4 regions of the Exiguobacterium sp. s145 genome follow, and region 1 is predicted to be linked to each of the others. Evidence: riboswitches for the same ligand, from Rfam matches in the RefSeq annotation. Region 1 holds a riboswitch; each other region holds the start of a gene.

What was found. A riboswitch is a leader RNA that binds a small molecule or an ion and turns the genes downstream of it on or off. The one in region 1 is predicted to bind S-adenosylmethionine.
Region 2: another riboswitch for S-adenosylmethionine. It lies ahead of KNQ07_RS10395 (Na+/H+ antiporter NhaC family protein); the one in region 1 lies ahead of KNQ07_RS11700 (amino acid permease).
Region 3: another riboswitch for S-adenosylmethionine. It lies ahead of KNQ07_RS15430 (2,3-diketo-5-methylthiopentyl-1-phosphate enolase); the one in region 1 lies ahead of KNQ07_RS11700 (amino acid permease).
Region 4: another riboswitch for S-adenosylmethionine. It lies ahead of KNQ07_RS06105 (methionine ABC transporter ATP-binding protein); the one in region 1 lies ahead of KNQ07_RS11700 (amino acid permease).

The regions. Positions count from the first base shown of each region.
Region 1 is NZ_JACSMV010000015.1:66,578-71,261, reverse strand. It holds gene KNQ07_RS11720 (MFS transporter) at 1-314, opposite strand, end outside; gene KNQ07_RS11715 (CBS domain-containing protein) at 330-785, opposite strand; gene KNQ07_RS11710 (MarR family winged helix-turn-helix transcriptional regulator) at 985-1,407, shown strand; gene mmuM (homocysteine S-methyltransferase) at 1,497-2,429, opposite strand; gene KNQ07_RS11700 (amino acid permease) at 2,404-3,804, opposite strand; SAM riboswitch class I at 3,889-3,990, opposite strand; gene KNQ07_RS11695 (ketopantoate reductase family protein) at 4,088-4,684, opposite strand, start outside.
Region 2 is NZ_JACSMV010000012.1:66,587-71,270, forward strand. It holds gene KNQ07_RS10375 (alanine/glycine:cation symporter family protein) at 1-150, shown strand, start outside; gene KNQ07_RS10380 (hypothetical protein) at 269-730, shown strand; gene KNQ07_RS10385 (aldo/keto reductase) at 835-1,647, opposite strand; gene KNQ07_RS10390 (hypothetical protein) at 1,805-2,005, shown strand; gene KNQ07_RS10395 (Na+/H+ antiporter NhaC family protein) at 2,047-3,354, opposite strand; SAM riboswitch class I at 3,433-3,536, opposite strand; gene KNQ07_RS10400 (metal ABC transporter solute-binding protein, Zn/Mn family) at 3,605-4,558, opposite strand.
Region 3 is NZ_JACSMV010000030.1:8,708-13,391, reverse strand. It holds gene KNQ07_RS15445 (sugar ABC transporter substrate-binding protein) at 1-769, opposite strand, end outside; gene mtnA (S-methyl-5-thioribose-1-phosphate isomerase) at 789-1,835, opposite strand; gene mtnK (S-methyl-5-thioribose kinase) at 1,832-3,001, opposite strand; SAM riboswitch class I at 3,080-3,182, opposite strand; SAM riboswitch class I at 3,390-3,491, shown strand; gene KNQ07_RS15430 (2,3-diketo-5-methylthiopentyl-1-phosphate enolase) at 3,572-4,684, shown strand, end outside.
Region 4 is NZ_JACSMV010000004.1:62,729-67,412, forward strand. It holds gene KNQ07_RS06095 (MetQ/NlpA family ABC transporter substrate-binding protein) at 1-442, opposite strand, end outside; gene KNQ07_RS06100 (methionine ABC transporter permease) at 479-1,129, opposite strand; gene KNQ07_RS06105 (methionine ABC transporter ATP-binding protein) at 1,119-2,150, opposite strand; SAM riboswitch class I at 2,237-2,340, opposite strand; SAM riboswitch class I at 2,590-2,693, shown strand; gene KNQ07_RS06110 (alpha/beta hydrolase) at 2,756-3,514, shown strand; gene KNQ07_RS06115 (thymidine kinase) at 3,578-4,198, opposite strand; gene KNQ07_RS06120 (DedA family protein) at 4,376-4,684, shown strand, end outside.

The sequences.
Region 1 (4,684 bases):
GTAGCGATGACGGCAATCCCGAGCATCAGTGTTCCTTTTTGACCGATCCGCGAAGAAATCGCACCGGTGATCAGCATCGCAAACGCCATGACGGCGTTATAGCTTGTAAATAAGAGTGTGACTTCACTTTTGGAAGCTTCCAGGTTTTCAGCAATCGTCGGTAAAACCGGATTGACGAGCCCCATTCCCATGAATGCCGTGATACTGGCAAAAAATACGGCCCAAACAGCAATCGGTTGATGCAGCAAACCGTGTTTACTTTCCGCTAAGACTGTTTCAGGCGCAAGTGTTGTTGTTTTTTCAGCAAGAGCCATATAAATCCTTCTTTCTTAAATAAACTGTTTAAAGGAGTGACGGATGACGTCACCGCGACTGATGATTCCGACGAGCTTTCCGTCTTTGAGAATCGGTAATTTTTTAATTCGTTTTGCGCCGAGTGTCGCCGCAATTTCTTCCATTTCCGTTTCTGTCGTAGCCGTCACGACTTTCCGGCGTGCCATCTCCATGACCGGTCGCGTCAAGATGTGACGGACCCGTTCTTCGTAATTTTCGTCATCACCTTTGATGACATCGACGTACAAAAACGTATCGACAATGATGTCTTTATGTTTGCCGATGGCCCGCATGATATCGCCGTCGCTGATATAGCCGACGACTTCCTGCTCTCCGTTGACGACCGGAACCCCACTGATACCGGACGTGATAAAACGTTCAACCACCGTGCGGATCGTATCCTGTTCGTTGACGGTAATGACTGTTTCTTTCATCGATTGATAAGCTTTCATCGGAATTCTCCTTCATCAGATGCTGTAATTAAAAGATGTAATTAAAATAAGTTCATAACAATAAGTTTCACGATACAATTAAATAACATTTATGATTGTATAATACAACTATAACCTTGTCAAGAAGCCTGCCTTTGATTGACAGAGGACAGCTCATGCGTAATGATGAGGGCAATGAATGCTAATGAGAGGTGACAACATGTCGAATCAATCCCTGGAAACAATCGAACTGGAACTGGCGATTCTCATTCGCCGTTTAACGACGGCAACGGCGGATAATCGGAACTTGGACCGTGCTTCCTACCTGCTTTTGCGCCAGTTATTACCTTCTGGCCAAGTCGGTGTCAAAACCCTTGCCCGTGAGTTACAACTTGACGTCTCGACCGTCAGCCGGCAAGCTGCTGCGCTCGATCAGAAAAAATTAGTCGAAAAAATAAAAGACCCGACAGACGGCCGTGCCTTCTTTTACAACATCACCGATTACGGTCAACAGGAGCTCGAGATTTACCGGACAGCCCGTCTGACGAGCATCGAACGGTTGTTAACCAACTGGCCGGATGAGGATACCGAGTCATTTGGCCGACTGCTGAAACAGTTTAATCAGGGATTACGGGAACGGTGAGTTTCTGAAAATACGAAATATCAGTCTAAAAAGAGGACGGATGCAAAATTCCGCTCTCTTTTTTGCCCTTCATTAGATACGAATTCCGGTTAACCGATTGTCACCTTTTGCTGAATCCGCTCAATCTGCTCCGGTGTCGTCCGACAACATCCGCCGATTAACCGGGCACCTGCGGCATACCATTCCGGAGCAATGTCTTCAAACGCTGTACACACTGTTTCACCGGACCAGGTCTTGCTGACCGGATCATACTGCTCACCGGAATTCGGATAGACGATAATCGGGACATCGGTCAGTTGTTTTAATGTCGTGATGAACTCTGTCGCAATCGATGCCGGAAAACAGTTCGCGCCGATCGCCGCCAGTTGCGGATGATCTCCTAACGCTTCGATACATTCACTCAACGGTGTTCCTTCACTGATGTGTGTTGCGTCACGCAGGGAAAAGGCAAGCCAGGCCGATTGTTCCGGAAACTCCTCGAGCAGCCGGAACAGCATTTTCGCTTCCTGCAAGGAGGGAATCGTCTCAAATGCCAACACGTCCGCCCCTGCCGCGATTAACGCTTCCAGACGAGGACGGTGGAAAGCTTCAAGTTGCGCATCGTCGACTCCGTAATGACCGATGTATTCGGATCCGTCCGAGAGATAGGCACCGTAAGGACCAATCGATCCCGCAATCAAAGCGTGATCCGCTGCCGGTCCGGTTTCCGCACGTGCCTGCTGTGCCAGATAGACCGTTTGTTTCATCAGCTCGATCGCTTCCTCTTCTTTAATCCCCCGGCTGCTGAAGCCGGCGACACTCGCTTGGTAGCTGGACGTGATGGCGCAATCCGCCCCGATTTTAAAATAATCCGCATGGACGCGGTGAATCTGTTCCGGTTCTTCAAGCAGTACCCGGGCCGACCAAAGCGGATCATCGAGATTTCTCCCATGGCGTTCAAGTTCCGTCGCCAGTGCTCCGTCCAATAAAATATAGGGTTTTTCTTTTAACAGTTGTTCAACTGGATTGTTGTTCTTTGACATCTTCCACACTCCGTTTCCATGATGTTTTTGTCAGATGATGAACGATGTAACAGACCGCGATAAACGGAACCCCGAAATAGAGGGCGACCCGTTGCGTCGGATCAAAGGCGATTCCGATCAATGAAGCCAAACACATTAAAAACGACAGAATCGGTACAAACGGATACCAGGGCGTCCGGTAAACCAAATCGTTTAGATCATGCCCCTCTTGCAGATAGCGCTTGCGGAACATGAACTGTGAGGCGCTGATACTCATCCAGACAACGACGACTGCCAGTCCCGAGATCGAGACAAGCGCAATGTAGACGGAACCCGGTGCATAGACGCTGGAGAACAGGGCAAGCAGACCACCGAGCATACTGAAGAGAACGGCACGTGTCGGCACTCCGCTCGCATTTAATTTAGAAAAGTACGGCGTAATCATCCGTTGATCGGATAAAGACCACAACATCCGTGATGCGGCGTACAGACCCGAGTTCGCTGCTGACAAAATCGCGGTCAGAATGACGAAGTTCATGATGTCTGCTGCAAACGGAAGACCGATCCGTTCAAACACAGCAACGAATGGACTTTCAAGCACTCCTTTTGAATCATTTGGTAACAGAATCGCAAGAACAATGATCGTCCCGACAAAAAATAAGACGAGCCGGAAGACTGTTGTTCGAATGGCGAGAGGAACCGTCCGTTTCGGATCGACCGCCTCACCTGCTGCAATCCCGATTAACTCTGTTCCGGAATAGGCAAAGTTAACGGCAAGCATCGTCATCAAGATCGCGAACGCTCCGTTCGGAAACAGGCCCCCCTCCGTCAACGGAGCGAGAAGCGGTGCTTGTGAGCCGTCCGCGAGGGGCAAGAATCCGACGATTGCTGCTGTTCCTAAGACGATGAACACTAAAATCGTCAGCACCTTGACGGCAGAAAACCAAAATTCAACTTCCGCGAACAAGCGGACCGTCAAGACATTGATGCCTAAAATCATGACGACGAATAAAGCACTGAACAGCCAGACCGGAACATCCGGAAACCAGCGTTGCATCAATAAACCGGCTGCCGTAAATTCCGAACCGAGCGCGACCGTCCAAGTCAGCCAGTAAAGCCAGGCGACGGTATAGCCTGTTCCGGATCCAATATATTTCGTCGCGTAGCTGTGAAAGGCACCCGTCTCCGGCATATGTACCGCCAGCTCCCCTAGACAAAGCATTACCAGATAAATCGCCAGCGCTCCGACCAGGTAAGATAAAATCGTGCCGACCCGACCGGCCTGCTCGAGCGTATAGCCTGTACTTAAAAATAATCCGGTCCCGATGACACCGCCGAGTGACAACATGACGATATGCCGGGATTCCATTTTCCGCCGAAACGTTCCTTCTTTCATTGCTCCTCCACACTCCTCTTTTTCTCTTTAAACTAAAAAAAAACGCACCCACATGCATGGGTGCGTCGGTCGACAATCAAAGGAAGCTTATCGATCGGGTACAACACCCGCAGGAATTAGCACAGTATCTTTCGACCTGTTGCTGAGGCTTCAAAGGGCCAGTCCCTCCACCTCTCTGGATAAGAATGTAATTTTTCATAACAGTACCAACCCTGTTCTGAATTGTCAACACAATTCAGACTATATAGAACAACTCTTTCAGTACATTTTTATTTGAAACCAATTAACTTCTAATGGAACGATAAATCTGTAGGTTGAGATAAACAGACAAAAGTAATGGATAACGCTTTATATCTGATGTCATCAATAGTTTTCCAAAAAGGTGCTCGGACTCGACATCATTACCTTTTTCAATATCTCGCTGAAGTGAAGATTTCATCGTCTCGTTCATCTGCAGTATCTGTTTTTCCTGAATTTGCTCGATGTTTTCAATGAATATCGCCCCTTGCCGTTCCATCGCCGCTTTCGCTTCCGTTGCCAGGCGGCGGATCATCCTCATGCCTTGTTCCTGCGAACGGATTGGACCGATCGAAGACCGGAACAAGGATGTCACACCGGAAAACGTCGTGATGAACAGATACTTATTCCACATATCGCGGATAATCGTATCTGAATAGTTGATCGGAGCCGCTGTTCCGGTCAAATGCTGTTTCAATTCTTCCAAGCGGTCTGTCCGCGTTCCCGGCAATGGACCAAATAACAGATGGTGGGACGGACTCGTCTGTACGATGTGTCCTTTTCCATCAAGCGTTGATTCGATGAAACAGAGTCCGCCCAGCACACGTTCCGCTCCGAAGTGTTGCTCCAGTTGCTTTAAATG
Region 2 (4,684 bases), on a different contig from region 1:
AAAATTGCAAAGCTCGCACTGGATGATTATTTAGTGCAACGGAAAAAGGGACAAGATCCCCGTTTCCATAAAAATTCAATTCCGAATCTTCCGGGTCAAGAACTGCTTGAAGCATGGCAGGACGAAGACCAAAAAGAAAAAGCGATTTAATATGAAAAGGATCAGAGTCATCTGGTCCTTTTTTTGTCTGGAGAGATTTTAATAATCGTCATTAAAGCAGTGTGAAAATGGGAATATTAAAAAAAACGACCGGAAAGGAGGGGGAAGGATGGAAAACGTACACTATGTACGTGTCGCGGATGCCGTTTGGGATTCGTTTGGAGATGATCCCCATATCATCATGGACTGGATTTTATTTATCCATGAAACACAACCCGATCATGAACAATTGTTTGCACTCGAAGAAACGACTCCGTTGTATCAGTTGATGAGTCAAATCGATATCTTCATTGATCAAGAGACCCATTATAATCTGGGACGGGCGATTGTCGGAGAGGAACTGATCGTCAATGAAGAGCATGCAGCAATCGTCGGTATCCTTCCCTTACCGTTGCTCATCATTTCTTCGGAGGTCATGCGAAATTTTGATCGCCAAGCACTTGAAGTGATTTATCAGGAAGCCGGCCGACAAGGTGATTTTGATGAGGTCTGGGAACAGTTCGGAAATTTATGCGCTTATTTTCACCAGGCGGAAGAGGCGCAGGATACGATTCTCGTCTATTATGTCTGACGGTCCATCACTCATATAGGAAAAAGGGGAGGTGGATGTGAATATCCGCCTCCCCTTCGTCTATAGAAAAACCATTTTTCTTTAAACCGATTGTGTATGTGTACTTAAAAATCGATTTCGTCCGGATCCGGTCCGAGACGGACATCGGTTGCCAAACGGTCAATTTTCTCGAGATCATCTGCATCGAGTTGGAAGTCAAAGACGTCAAAGTTTTCCGCAATGCGTTCGGGTGTGACCGATTTTGGAAGCGCCACGATGCCGTTGTCTAAATGCCAACGCAAGACGACTTGTGAAGGGGATTTGCCGTGTTTTTCGGCAATTTCCTTGAAGTCATTGATTTCGAGGAATTTTCCTTGCATGAGTGGGCTCCACGCCTCGACTTGAATGCTGTGGTCCTGTAAATATTCATGCAACTCATGTTGCGGAAGTTGCGGATGAAGTTCAACCTGATTGATCATCGGTGTCATTAATCCTTCTTCAGCAAGTGTATCGAGATGATGTTCTTTGAAGTTCGAAACACCGATTGCCTTAATTTTGCCGGCTTCGTAAAGTTCGACCATGGCTTTCCATGCTTCGATATACCCTTCAACCGGCCAGTGGATCAGATAAAGATCAAGGTAGTCGGTTTCGAGGCGTTCAAGTGACTCAGCGAAAGCTTCTTTAGTGCGTCCGGCACGAATGTCATCGTTCCATACTTTAGACGTTAAGAAGAGATCTTCACGGTTCACGCCGCTTTCTTTAATTCCTTTGGCGACACCACGTTCGTTTTTGTAAACGGCAGCCGTATCAATATGACGGTAACCGACACGAAGGGCTTCTGCGACGGCAGCCGGTGCTTCCGTCTCTTCATCGACTTGCCAGACACCAAATCCGATTTGTGGAATCGTGACACCATTTGAAAGTTTTGCGTATTGCATGTGTATACTCCTCCTTCAATGAAACGAGAATATGGAATTGCTCGTTTAGTTTAGCATGAACAAGCAAGAACGTCTGTTTCAACGCTCAAGGGAGGAAAAAGACGGTTAGAAAGCGAAATGAGGAGGGTAAAACTATAAAGGAAACGAGGTGTATTTTATGAAACGATCTGTTAAAAACGTACCAAAAGGTGTGTGGGCCGGCCTTGCAGCCTTATTAGGGACACAAGCGGCATGCTTGTTCCTCGGTGCCCGGAAGACAGGGCGGAATCCATGGGTCTGGGGAGGCGCAGGACTGATTCAGTTCCCGCTTCCAGCGATTGCTTACTTCATTCTCAACCGCCAAGACCGGAAAAAATAAGACAAACACAAGACCCGTCGCTGTTGCGACGGGTCTGTTTGTTATGAAACATTTTTTTGACGTGCGTCCGATGTTTTCCGACGCGGGAAGCCGAAAAGAATCGCAAGAGATCCACAAACGAACAGCAGGAACGGATAAAACAGATAAGGAATCAGTTCCGGAGAGGCCGTTTTCGTCAATTCCGCGGCAATCAGCAACTGGGCGCCGTAGGGAATGATACCTTGGATGCCGCAAGAGAAGATATCAAGAATACTGGCTGACTTTTTTCGGTCGATGTCATACGTATCGGCGATTTCTGCTGCCAGTGGACCGGCGACAAGAATCGAAATCGTATTGTTCGCTGTTGCGAGGTTCGTCGCACTGACGAGTGCTGCCATGCTGAATTCCGCGCCGCGACGTTGAGAGATTTTTTGCGTCAGCGTTTCTTTCAGGTAAGCAATCCCACCGTTAAAGGTGATCAGACTGACGAGACCACCCATCAGTAATGTCAAAATCGAGATTTCCGCCATTCCCATCAGGCCGTCAGACATGGATAGGACAAAACCGCTTAAGCCGAAGCTGCCGTCAATCATCCCGATGATACCTGTTAAAACGGTTCCACCAATCAAAACAAGAATGACGTTGACGCCAAACAAGGCGAGGATGATGACGGACAGATACGGAATCAGTTTATAAAACTCAAACGCCTTCGCTTCGACGACATTTCCTGTGCTTGAGACAAATGCCAGGATGATGATAGTCAGAATAGCTGCCGGCAAAACAATCAGGAAATTGGTTCGGAATTTATCACGCATGTTGGTTTTTTGTGTCCGGACGGCTGCAATCGTCGTATCGGAAATGAACGATAAGTTGTCGCCGAACATTGCGCCACCAACGACAGCGGCGGCCGCAATCGCAACATTGACACCGGTTGCTTCATGGATTCCAAGGGCAATCGGAGCGAGTGCCGCAATCGTACCGGTGGAAGTCCCCATCGCCATCGAGATGAAGGCGGCGATGATGAACAGTCCGCTCATCAGGAGGGACGGAGGTAAAAATGTTAATGACGCATTGACGGTTGCTTCGATCGCGCCGATTGCATCGGCCGTTCCGGAAAAGGCACCGGCAAGCAAGAAGATAAAGACCATAATCATGATGTCCGGATTTCCTGCACCTGCTGCAATCCGTTCCACGGTCTGATTAATACCGCCTTTTGTTGTGACCGCCGCAAAAATCAAGGCAATCAAAGCCGCAATCAGAATCGGAAACTTGTAAAAGTCATCGTAAAAAATACCGGCACCGATAAAAAGAACTAAAAAGACAAGTAACGGTAGAAGTGCCCATTTATTCGGTGTAATCGTTTCGTTCATCAAACCACTCCTTTTCTACAAGTACAAAAAAAGACTCCTTCGCAAGAAAGAAGGAGGTCTTTACTGAAAAAGACGCTCTTCTTATCTCTCAAGCCGCAGCTTGCTGGATTTGGCACAGTACGATTTAATCGTCCGCTGCCGAAACATCATCGGGCCAGTCCCTCCGTCTCTCGCGATAAAAAGAAGTCATTTAATTGTCTGAAATACGTTTTCTACCGTAACGCATCTTTTACTGCATGTCAACACTACTTCACTGAAGTGCTTGTTTGAGAGTCGCGACATTTTCATTCATCAACTCAAAATACGATGCCTTCTGCTGTGCTTTCGTGACGGACTCGAGGTTGTGGATCGTAATGGCCTCCGCTCCGATTTCCTGTTGAATGACACGGGCAACTTTCGGTGAAACCGTCTCTTCGAAAGCGATATACTTCAAGTCGTGAAGTTGGGCTTCCTTGACGATCGCCGCCAGTTGTTTTTGCGAAGGCTCGTCCGACGGAGAGATACCGGCAATCGGCAATTGCGAGAATCCGTAGCGTTCTGCTAAATATCCGTAAGCGGCATGGGTGACGAGCAATTCTTTTTTGGATCCTTCATCAACAGCCTGTTGCAAGTTTTGATCAAGCTTATTGGCCTTGCTATTAAAAGCGGTGAGATTTTTCTCAAACGTTGCTTTTTTAGCAGGTACTTCTTTAGCGAGTGCCGTCGTAATTGATTGAGCCATCACTTTGGCATTGTTCGGATCGAGCCAGACATGCGGATCAAATTTGCCGTGATCATGTTCTTCTGCCGCATGTTCGTCGGTGTGTCCTTCATGTTCATGAAGCGTGGCGTTTGCTTCGAGTAAGTCGATTCCTTTACTCGTCTCGACGAAACGAACATCGTTGCCTTTAAGACTGGCTTTGATTTTTTTGGAGTACGGTTCAAGCGTCGTACCGGTTAAGAGGAACAGATCGCCTTGTGCGATTTCTGTCAGTTGTTTAGACGTCGGCTCGTACGAGTGCGGATCGGCACCGGGTGGAACAATCATCTTGACGTCGATATCGGTTCCGCCAATTTCCTTGGCGATTGCCGCGGTAGCGAATGTCGATGTATACACACGGAGATTTTGGTCGGCCGCATCCTGAGTGGATTCGGAAGAACCGCAGGCAGCAAGAAAAGCAGCTCCTGCAAAGGCGACCGTGAAAGCTGAAAGTAATTTTTTCATATGAATAAACCCTCCAAAAAAATATTAAAACGTAATTATTCCGATTTGAACCTTTTCACTATAACGAATCCGAAACCAAGCGTCAAGTACCAGTCAGGGAAGACGTTCGACTTCTAAATAAATCGG
Region 3 (4,684 bases), on a different contig from region 1:
TTTCCTGACGCTTGTTGTCTTTTAAAGACTTATAAGCTCCTTTGGCGACTTCATCCCAGGCGCCCCAAACGGCATCGATGCTGCCCTTCGGGTACTTGGCGAGAATCGCGTTCATCTTCGTCGCAATATCCCCTTGGACATCCTGGAAGTTCGTGGGTCCGACGGTTTCAAGCGTCTTGATTTTGCCGTCCGCTTCATACGTTTTGTAGATTTCCTGACGGCGGTCAAGCGGGGCAAAACCCGGACCAAACCATAGTTTGATGACACGGACCGGCTTGTCGTCCTTCACTTTCGTCACTTCATCGAGCGACAGCTGGGCCAGTTTATGGTCATCCTGGAATGTCTCTGTGATACCTTTTAATGTCTGGTCTTTTTTCTTCGTCACCGTATCAAATGTCACGACTTTGATGCCTTTGTCGATGGCCGGTTTGATCATGTCATAGGCATAATCCTCTTTGCCGTGCGAGATGATCAATCCGTCATAGTCCTGTTGGACGGCTTGGGCGACCAGCTCCTTAAACTTGACGTCATTGCCTTCCGAAATGAACGTGTTGACTTGAAAACCAAGCGCTTCCCCTTCCGAACGGGCCCCGTCCAAAAACTGTTTCGTATGGTCGTCGGACGCAAGATTCCGGATGACGGCAATTTTAACGCCTCCCTGAACGCCTTCCGGTACACCGCTGATTTTTTTCGCCGGTGTTGCTTCACTATTCGCGCAAGCAGCCAGTAAGACCGCTGGTGCAAGTACAGCCAATGCTAATTTTTTCATCTCGATCTCCCCTGTCTGTTTAGTTTGTTTGCTGTCCAACCATTTGTTCAATCGTTTCTACGGAAGGATGCTCGATGACTCCGAGTTCCGTAATGATCGCCGTGATCAATTCATGCGGTGTCACATCAAATGCCGGATTAAAGACTGCTACGCCGGCCGGTGCCGTCGCTTTTCCGGCAAGTTGTGTCACTTCACGTGCATCGCGTTCTTCAATCTCGATCTCGTCTCCTGACAGGCTCGTAAAATCGAACGTCGAGAGCGGTGCGGCAACGTAAAACGGAATGCCAAACGCACGGGCCAGCAAGGCCAGCTGAAACGTTCCGATCTTATTGGCGGTATCGCCGTTCCGGGTAATCCGGTCCGCTCCGACGATGATGGCGGTGATCTGCTTTTCCTTGATCGTATGGGCGACCATATTGTCGGTAATCAAGGTCACGTCAATTCCGGCCCGTTGCAGTTCCCACGTCGTCAGGCGCGCTCCCTGCAGGAGCGGCCGCGTTTCCGAAGCATAAACCGCGAGCGGAATCCCCTGTTCTTTCGCAAGATAAAACGGAGCGAGCGCCGTTCCGTAAGCTGCTGTCGCAATTGATCCGGCATTACAAATCGTCAGTACCCGATCACCGGACTCGAACAATTCCAGTGCATGAACCCCGATTTGACGGGATGTCTTGGCATCCGTCGTATAAAGTTCCAATGCCTTTTGTTCGAGACGTATCGGCAGTTCTTTTAGCGTCGTAGCTGAAACGATCAGCTGATTCAGCTCATCAAGGACATTTCGTAGATTGACCGCCGTCGGACGGGTCGCAAGTAATTGTGCCGACACCGTCAACAGCCCCTGTTTTGCTTCAGTCAGCGTCCCTGTCGTCCGAAACGCTTCCTGAACGAGGACGAATCCGCCGAACAGACTGATGGCCGGTGCGCCGCGGACCCGTAATTGTTTGATGGCGTCAATCGCCTGCGCCAAGTCATGAATGATTTCATAATGTTCTTCTTCCGGAAGACGGGTCTGATCCAAAATCGTCACCGTCCGGTTTTCATAGATGATGCTCTGAACGAATCGGCTCATCGGCTGAGTTCCTCCGTCAAATCGAAGTTTCGTAAATCAGTGAACGTCTTGCATTCGGTCCGGCGTTTGATCAGTGCCACTCCAAGACGTAACGCATGCCGTTTCCGCTCGAGTCGCTCTGTTTCATCAGTGATGCTCTCAAGGTCGGCGACCGGTGCGAGTCCGATCGTCCGTCGGATCAATTCACAACCGGCAAAGCCAAGTGCGTCCTGTAAAATCGTGCTGAGGACATCGTCAACAAGCCCGTCCGCTGAACGGAACGGTTCGGCGGCTTCCCGTTCCCATAACGCTTTGAACGTCGAAGCAAAGGTCAGCCAAAACGTGTCGATATCCTTGACCCGTGCTTCCCGCAACTCGGCATAGTTCGGATACGCGGCAAAGCAGAGATGCGCGATGAATTGTCCGACATCAAAACCGAACGGTCCGTAAAAGGCGAACTCGGGATCGATGACTTTTGTTTCATCGGCTGAAGCAAAAATACTTCCGGTATGTAAGTCCCCGTGCAATAACGCATCGCCCTTCGTGATGAACAATGCTTCAAGCTTCGCGACTTCCCGTTTCAGCTCCGCGTCGTTCCAAATCCGGGCGACCTCCGCTTCGAGTCCTGCTTCAATCGCATTCGTTTCCGCGTCATAAAACGGATCCGTAAAGATTAATTTTTCCGTGATATCACAGAGATCCGGATTATAGTAGTTACGCGCCACTTGTTTTTTTGCGACCGGTCCAAGTGCAAAATCCGATGTATAAAACAGCGTCCGCGCCAAATACGAACCGATGTGTTCCGCGAGCAACGGATACTCCTCCCCTTCAAGCAGTCCGCCCCGGACGATTGTCAGGTGCGACAAATCTTCCATCACTGTGAATGCTTCTTCTTTGCTCGCATGGTAGACATGCGGGACGAACGGAACGGCGACTTTCGCGAATTCTTTTAGGGCCGATTGTTCAATCCAGGCCCGTTCGAGCGACAGCGGCCAGCTTTCGCCGACGACTTTCGCATATGGTAACGCCTGCTTTAAAATCAGTCGTTTTTCTCCTGCCTGAATCCGGAAAACGAGATTTAAATTCCCGTCGCCGATTTCTTCTGCCGTCACCGGTTCATTGCCGATCAAACCAATTGTCCGGACCCGTTCAATCGCGTCCTGTACTGTAAATGCTTGATACCCCATTCTGTTTTCCTCCTTGGTGATCACACGAAAAAACGCCTCTTTTCGTCAAAGAAAAGAGGCGCGGCAGAATATTCCGTCCTCTTATCTCTCAGACGAATGTCTGTTGGATGTAGCACCGTGCCGGATGGTCGGTTGCTGCGGCGTCTTCGGGCCAATTCCCTCTGCCAACTCACGATAAGAGTCATATGTAGTTGTCGTGTGATTGATGTTGATTTGAATACTACGTGCGTTGCTAGCCGTCTGTCAATTCCATTTTTTAGTGAAGTGGCTTCAAAAACGGAACCGTCTATAGAAGAAGTATTTTCAAAAAAATAAATTTTCAAAATATAGTTTGACAAGTGACGAATCTCATGTAAAAATTGCAATTAGATTTCACAATTTCATCCAATTCTTATCAAGAGCAGACGGAGGGACGAGCCCTACGATGTCGCAGCAACCGACCACTTGGCACGGTGCTAATTCTTGCAGCTATTACGCTGACAGATAAGAGTCCACGCGCAATTTTTCATGGTCTCTTGTCATTGACGAGGGACCATTTTTGTATTCTTCAACAAGGGAGAGACAGTCGATATGACGTATATTACCGCAACCTACCAACTCGGAACGACGGATCAGTTACCAAAACGGGCAGAACAAATCGCGCTCGGTTTGACCGTTGGTTCGTGGACCGATTTAAATCATTTGGAACAACAGCAGCTTGAATCGTTCAAAGGACAAGTTGTTCATACGGAAGAACACGACGGAAAAGGCTACATCACGATCCGTTATCCGGAACACAACGTCTCCCGTGACTTTTCAGCAATCTTAACGACAGTCTTCGGCAAACTGTCGCTCGACGGACAAATCAAATTAACAGATTTACAGCTTCCGGCTTCATTCACCACTGACTTCCCCGGCGCCAAATTCGGCATCGAGGGCGTCCGTCAATTGATTCAAGTCCACGACCGTCCTCTGTTGATGAGCATCTTTAAAGGCGTCATCGGTCGGGACCTCACCTTTTTGCGGGAACAACTCGAAGCGCAGCTCGCGGGCGGCATCGATCTCGTCAAAGATGATGAGATTCTATACGACAATCCGTTGACACCGGCACTTGACCGGGCACGGATCGGACGTGAAGTCCTGAATGCCCATTATGAAAAAACCGGCAAACGGGCGCTTTACGCGATTACGTTGAGTGGTCCCGTCTTCGGCTTAAAGGATCAGGCGAAACGTTTGATCGAAGCCGGTGCGACCGCTTTCCTGCTCAATACGTTTACATATGGACTCGATGTCCTGCGCGAATTGGCGGCTGATCCGGACATTTCCGTTCCGATCTTTAATCATCCGGCCTTAAGCGGAGCCTTAATCGCAAGCCCCGAATACGGCATTGCAGCCCCTGTTTTACTAGGGACTTTACCGCGGCTGGCCGGTGCCGATTTGACGTTGTTCCCGTCGCCTTACGGAAACGTCGCCCTCGCCAAAGACTTGGCGCGCGGAATTGCCGTCGAAGCGACACGGATCGGAGAAACGAAGACGATTCTTCCGGTTCCCTCGGCAGGCATTCATCCCGGTCTCGTCGCTCAGCTCGTTCATGATTTCGGGACTGATTCCGTCATCAATGCCGGTGGCGGCGTTCACGGTCATCCGCAGGGCGCGGCGGCCGGTGTGCTCGCTTTCCGTCAGGCCCTCGACGCAGCACTTGCC
Region 4 (4,684 bases), on a different contig from region 1:
CGGCTTCCTGCAACAACAGCAATGCCCGACCCATGTTCGTCGCTTCGTTCGGAACGGCAATCTTTCCGCCAACCGGAATGTCTTTGACGTCCTTGACCTTATCCGAATAAATCCCCATCGGCGCGATGACCGTCGTCGCAATCGGCGACAGTTTTAACTTATGTTCTTTTTTGAAGGCGTTAAAGTAAGAGACCGTCTGGAAGGAGTTCGCATCAATCTCCCCTTCCGCCAGGGCGAGGTTCGGCTGGACGTAGTCGGAGAACTTGACGAGTTCAATCGTGATGCCCTCTTTCTTCGCTTTTTTCGCGACGTATTCCCAGACTTGTGTATCAGAACCGCTGACTCCGAGCTTGACCGTCTTTTGATCTTCTTCTCCGGAAGCGGCACATCCCGCAAACAATACCGTCGTTAATGCTGCACCAATCGCTAAACCTTTTTTCATCTTTCATCTCTCCCTTTTTTCTCTATTTGTAGTTGTTTAGTGTCTCCGAATTTTTCGTGCTAACAGATTGCCTGTCGTCTGTAACCCTTGAACCAAGATGACGAGAATTCCGACCGTGATGATCATGACCGTCGTATCAAACCGTTGGTAACCGTAAGTAATCGCCAAGTCACCAAGTCCACCGCCACCAATCGCCCCGGCCATTGCTGATGCGCCGATCAAACCAATCGTCGCAATCGTCAGGTTCAGAACAAGCGAGCTGAGCGCTTCCGGCAACAGAAAACGGAAAATCGTCTGCAACGGTGTCGCCCCCATCGCTTCCGCTGCCTCAAGGACACCGGTATCGACTTCAAGCAACGAACTTTCGATCAGGCGGGCAATGTACGGTGCCGCGTAAAAGACGAGCGGAACGATTGCCGCCTGTGTTCCGATTGACGATCCGACAATTAAACGGGTCAGCGGAATGATTGCCACGAGCAGAATGATGAACGGAACGGACCGGAAGATATTGACGATGCCGCTTAGGACATTGAAGAACGGAATTCGTTCGAGCAACGCTCCTTTGCGTGTCACGACAAGCAGAATCCCGAGCGGTAAACCAATCAATGTCGAAAAGAGTAATGACAGTCCAACCATCGTCAACGTCTGCAGAAAAGCAGTCCAGATGTCCGTGTAATTAACTAGCATCTGCGAGCACCTCCTCGACGATGACATCCGACTGATCGATATATTGTAATGCCCGCTTGATTTCCGTCGCGTCGCCAATCAGTTCAACAAGCAGACTGCCGAACGGAATGTTTTGCAGTTCCGTAATGCTGCCGTGCAGGATGTTGAGATCGACATCAAACCGTTTTGCGACCTGCGATAAGAGCGGTTGTCCCGTCCCTGCCCCGAGGAAGTTGATTTTGTAGATGTGATGGCCGGCATCCCGTTGATCGATGACTTTTTGAACCGAGGCCGGAATCTCATCCTGCATGACGGAGCGGACGAAGTTTTTCGCCGTTGCCGTCTGCGGGTTCGAGAAGACATCGAACACGGTCCCTGATTCAATCAGCTGACCGGCTTCAATGACGGCGACCCGGTCACAGATTTCACGGATGACCCCCATCTCATGGGTAATCAGTAAAATCGTAATGCCGTATTCCTGATTGATTTGTTTCAGCAGACGCAATATGTGTTGGGTCGTTTGCGGATCAAGAGCGGATGTCGCTTCGTCACATAACAGGACCGATGGCTGGGTGGCGAGTGCCCGGGCGATCCCGACCCGTTGTTTCTGTCCGCCTGATAGCTGATCCGGATAGTGATCAGCTTTATCCGCCAAGTCGACGAACTCCAGCAGTTCCGTGACCCGCCGCTCGACCTCATCTTTTTTGACACCTTTTAAGACGAGCGGTTTAGCGACGTTCGCAAATACTGTATTCGAATCCAGCAGGTTGAAGTGCTGAAAAATCATCCCGATGTGTTGCTTCGCCTCCCGTAACTGCTTCGCCGACAGTGTCGTCAAATCTTGTCCATCGACCGTCACACTGCCGGATGTCGGCCGTTCGAGCAGGTTGACGCAACGTAATAAGGAGCTTTTCCCGGCTCCACTGAAACCGATGACGCCGAAGATTTCGCCTTTTCGGATTTCGAGATCCACGCCATTCAGCGCAGCAATCGATTGATCATTTGTTTCATAGATTTTTTTTACATTTTTGAATGTAATCACCACTTTTTCCCCCTTCAAAATACAAAAAAGGTCTCTTCTTAAGAAACAAGAAGAGACCTGGATCCGCACAATGGCAGAATCCACTCGACTCATCTCTCAGACAATTGTCTGATGGAATTGGCACAGTGCTCATAATGAGTCTGTTGCCGAGGTTTCGTAGGGCCAGTCCCTCCACCTCTCTGGATAAGTGTTGCGGTATGAAATTCATATGTGTATTGTTGCCGGTTGAACTTATGTCGTAAAACTAATTTTTACACTACAGAAAGATCTTTTAAAGGTCAACCATATTTTCAAAAATAAACCATATGACCCATATCGATCAGCAACCCGGGACAGGACGGATTCCCGAAAGCTCTTCGACGCCGTATAAAGAGAGTTTGACAATCCCTTTCCGTCAATGCTATCATCTTCTCAATGATTAATCCGACAATTCCTATACGATATATCAAGAGTGGACGAGAGACCTGGCTCTAGGACTCCACGGCAACCTGCCGATCGGCAAGGTGCTCCGACCAGCAAAGCAATTGCTTTGGATGATACACACGAGAAACTCGTTTGCGTCCAAAGCCAAACGGGTTTTTATTTTTGAAATGGAGGACGAGATGATGAGTATGGTTTATCCTGTTATACCGGGTGCCGAAGCCTTTTCCTTAGGACGCGGATCCGTCGGCATTTTGCTCTGTCATGGTTTTAATGCAACGCCGCAAAGTGTTCGGGCTGTAGGAGAACAGTTCGCAGCACACGGTTTTTCCGTCCATGCGCCACGCCTGCACGGGCATGGGACGGATCTGCGAGAATTCGAAGCGGCGACGGCCGATGACTGGAAGCAGAGCGTCCGGGACGGCTTTGAACAATTGGCGGGACGATGCGAATCCGTCTTCATCGTCGGCCAATCGATGGGCGCGACACTTGCCCTGTCACTTGCCGCTGAAGGACTCCCGGTCGCAGGAATCATCACCATCAATGCCGCCTTGTCCGTCCCTGCCTACGAAGCCTTGTCGTTCACCGATTGTCCGGTCTATCTTCCGGAAAGTGTCCCTGATATCAAACAGTCGGCTTTTGAAATCATCTATGATCTTGTCCCCGCCGTCTGCGCTTCGGAACTGTTACGATTGATTGAGGAGACGCGACCACACCTCGCGACGATTCAAATTCCGACGCTTATTTTATATTCTGCCGAGGATCATGTCGTCCCACCGATCTGTTCGGATTATTTGTACCGGACGATTGGTGCAGCAGATAAGCGCAGTTACTGTCTGCTTGACTCCTACCACGTCGCAACGCTTGACCACGACCAAAAAACGATTGTCCGCGAAACGCTGCAGTTCGTCGAACAGTTCAGCCACTTGACACAGACCGGCTGAACCCCAAAAAAGCGAACGATTCTTCGGCCTGACTGCCGGGAATCGTTCGCTTTTTTGTATTGCTTAATTATGTTGTTGCTTTTTCCATTCCTGCAACGGTTGTGGTTTCCCCGGTACTTGGTGGCAATGGCGGCAACGTGGTTCATAGGACTCAGACGCCCCGACCAGAATGATCGGATCATTGTAGTTGGCCGGTTTTCCGTCAATCAATCGTTGGGTCCGCGATGCCGGATCGCCGCACGACAGACAAATCGCCTGTAATTTCGTCACGAATTCTGCGCGTGCCAATAATTCAGGCATCTTGCCGAATGGTTCTGCCCGAAAATCTTGATCGAGGCCTGCACAAATGACGCGTTTGCCATCTTGAGCCAGTGCTTCGATGACGGCGACAATCTCATCGTCAAAAAATTGAACTTCGTCAATTGCGACGATTTGCGTCTCTTCCGCCACTGCTGCATAGACATCACGGCTCGTCGCCATCGGAATCGCGATGACCGAATTGCCGACGTGCGACACGACGTGTTCCTCATGATACCGGTCATCGATTGCCGGCTTGAACACTTGAACCGGTAACTTTCCATACTGTGCCCGTCTGACACGACGGATCAGTTCTTCCGACTTGCCGGAAAACATACTTCCGCAAATCACTTCAATCCAACCATATTGATTGATCACATGCATCATCGTAAACACCGTCCTCTAAATTAGTCACTTTAACGAGTATAGCCCGAATCTAAATTGAGAAAAAGGATTGACTTCTAAAAATCAAAAACCCTTGCCAAATTCGCCACTTTCTTCATCTTCTCATTTCAACTGGTATGTATTTCCTGTACACTGAAAGAGAAGTTTCTTTGAAGGAAGGTGACTCCGATTCATCACATATTACACGAAGTCCTCCACCAATATGGAGCGTTCGGACTCGCAATTCTTCTGGCCGGTGGAATCGTCGGTCTTCCGGTTCCGGACGAGACGTTACTCGTCATGTCAGGATTTTGGATGCATCACGGTGATTTACCGCTCGTCGGAACGATTCTTGCCGCCTATGCCGGCAGTTGCATCGGTATGACGATCAGCTACGTGCTCGGTTTGAAGCTCGGAATGCCGTTACTGCATCGAATGGCTCCGAAATTACGGATTTCTGAAAAACATATCTTTAAAGCCGAAGCCGGA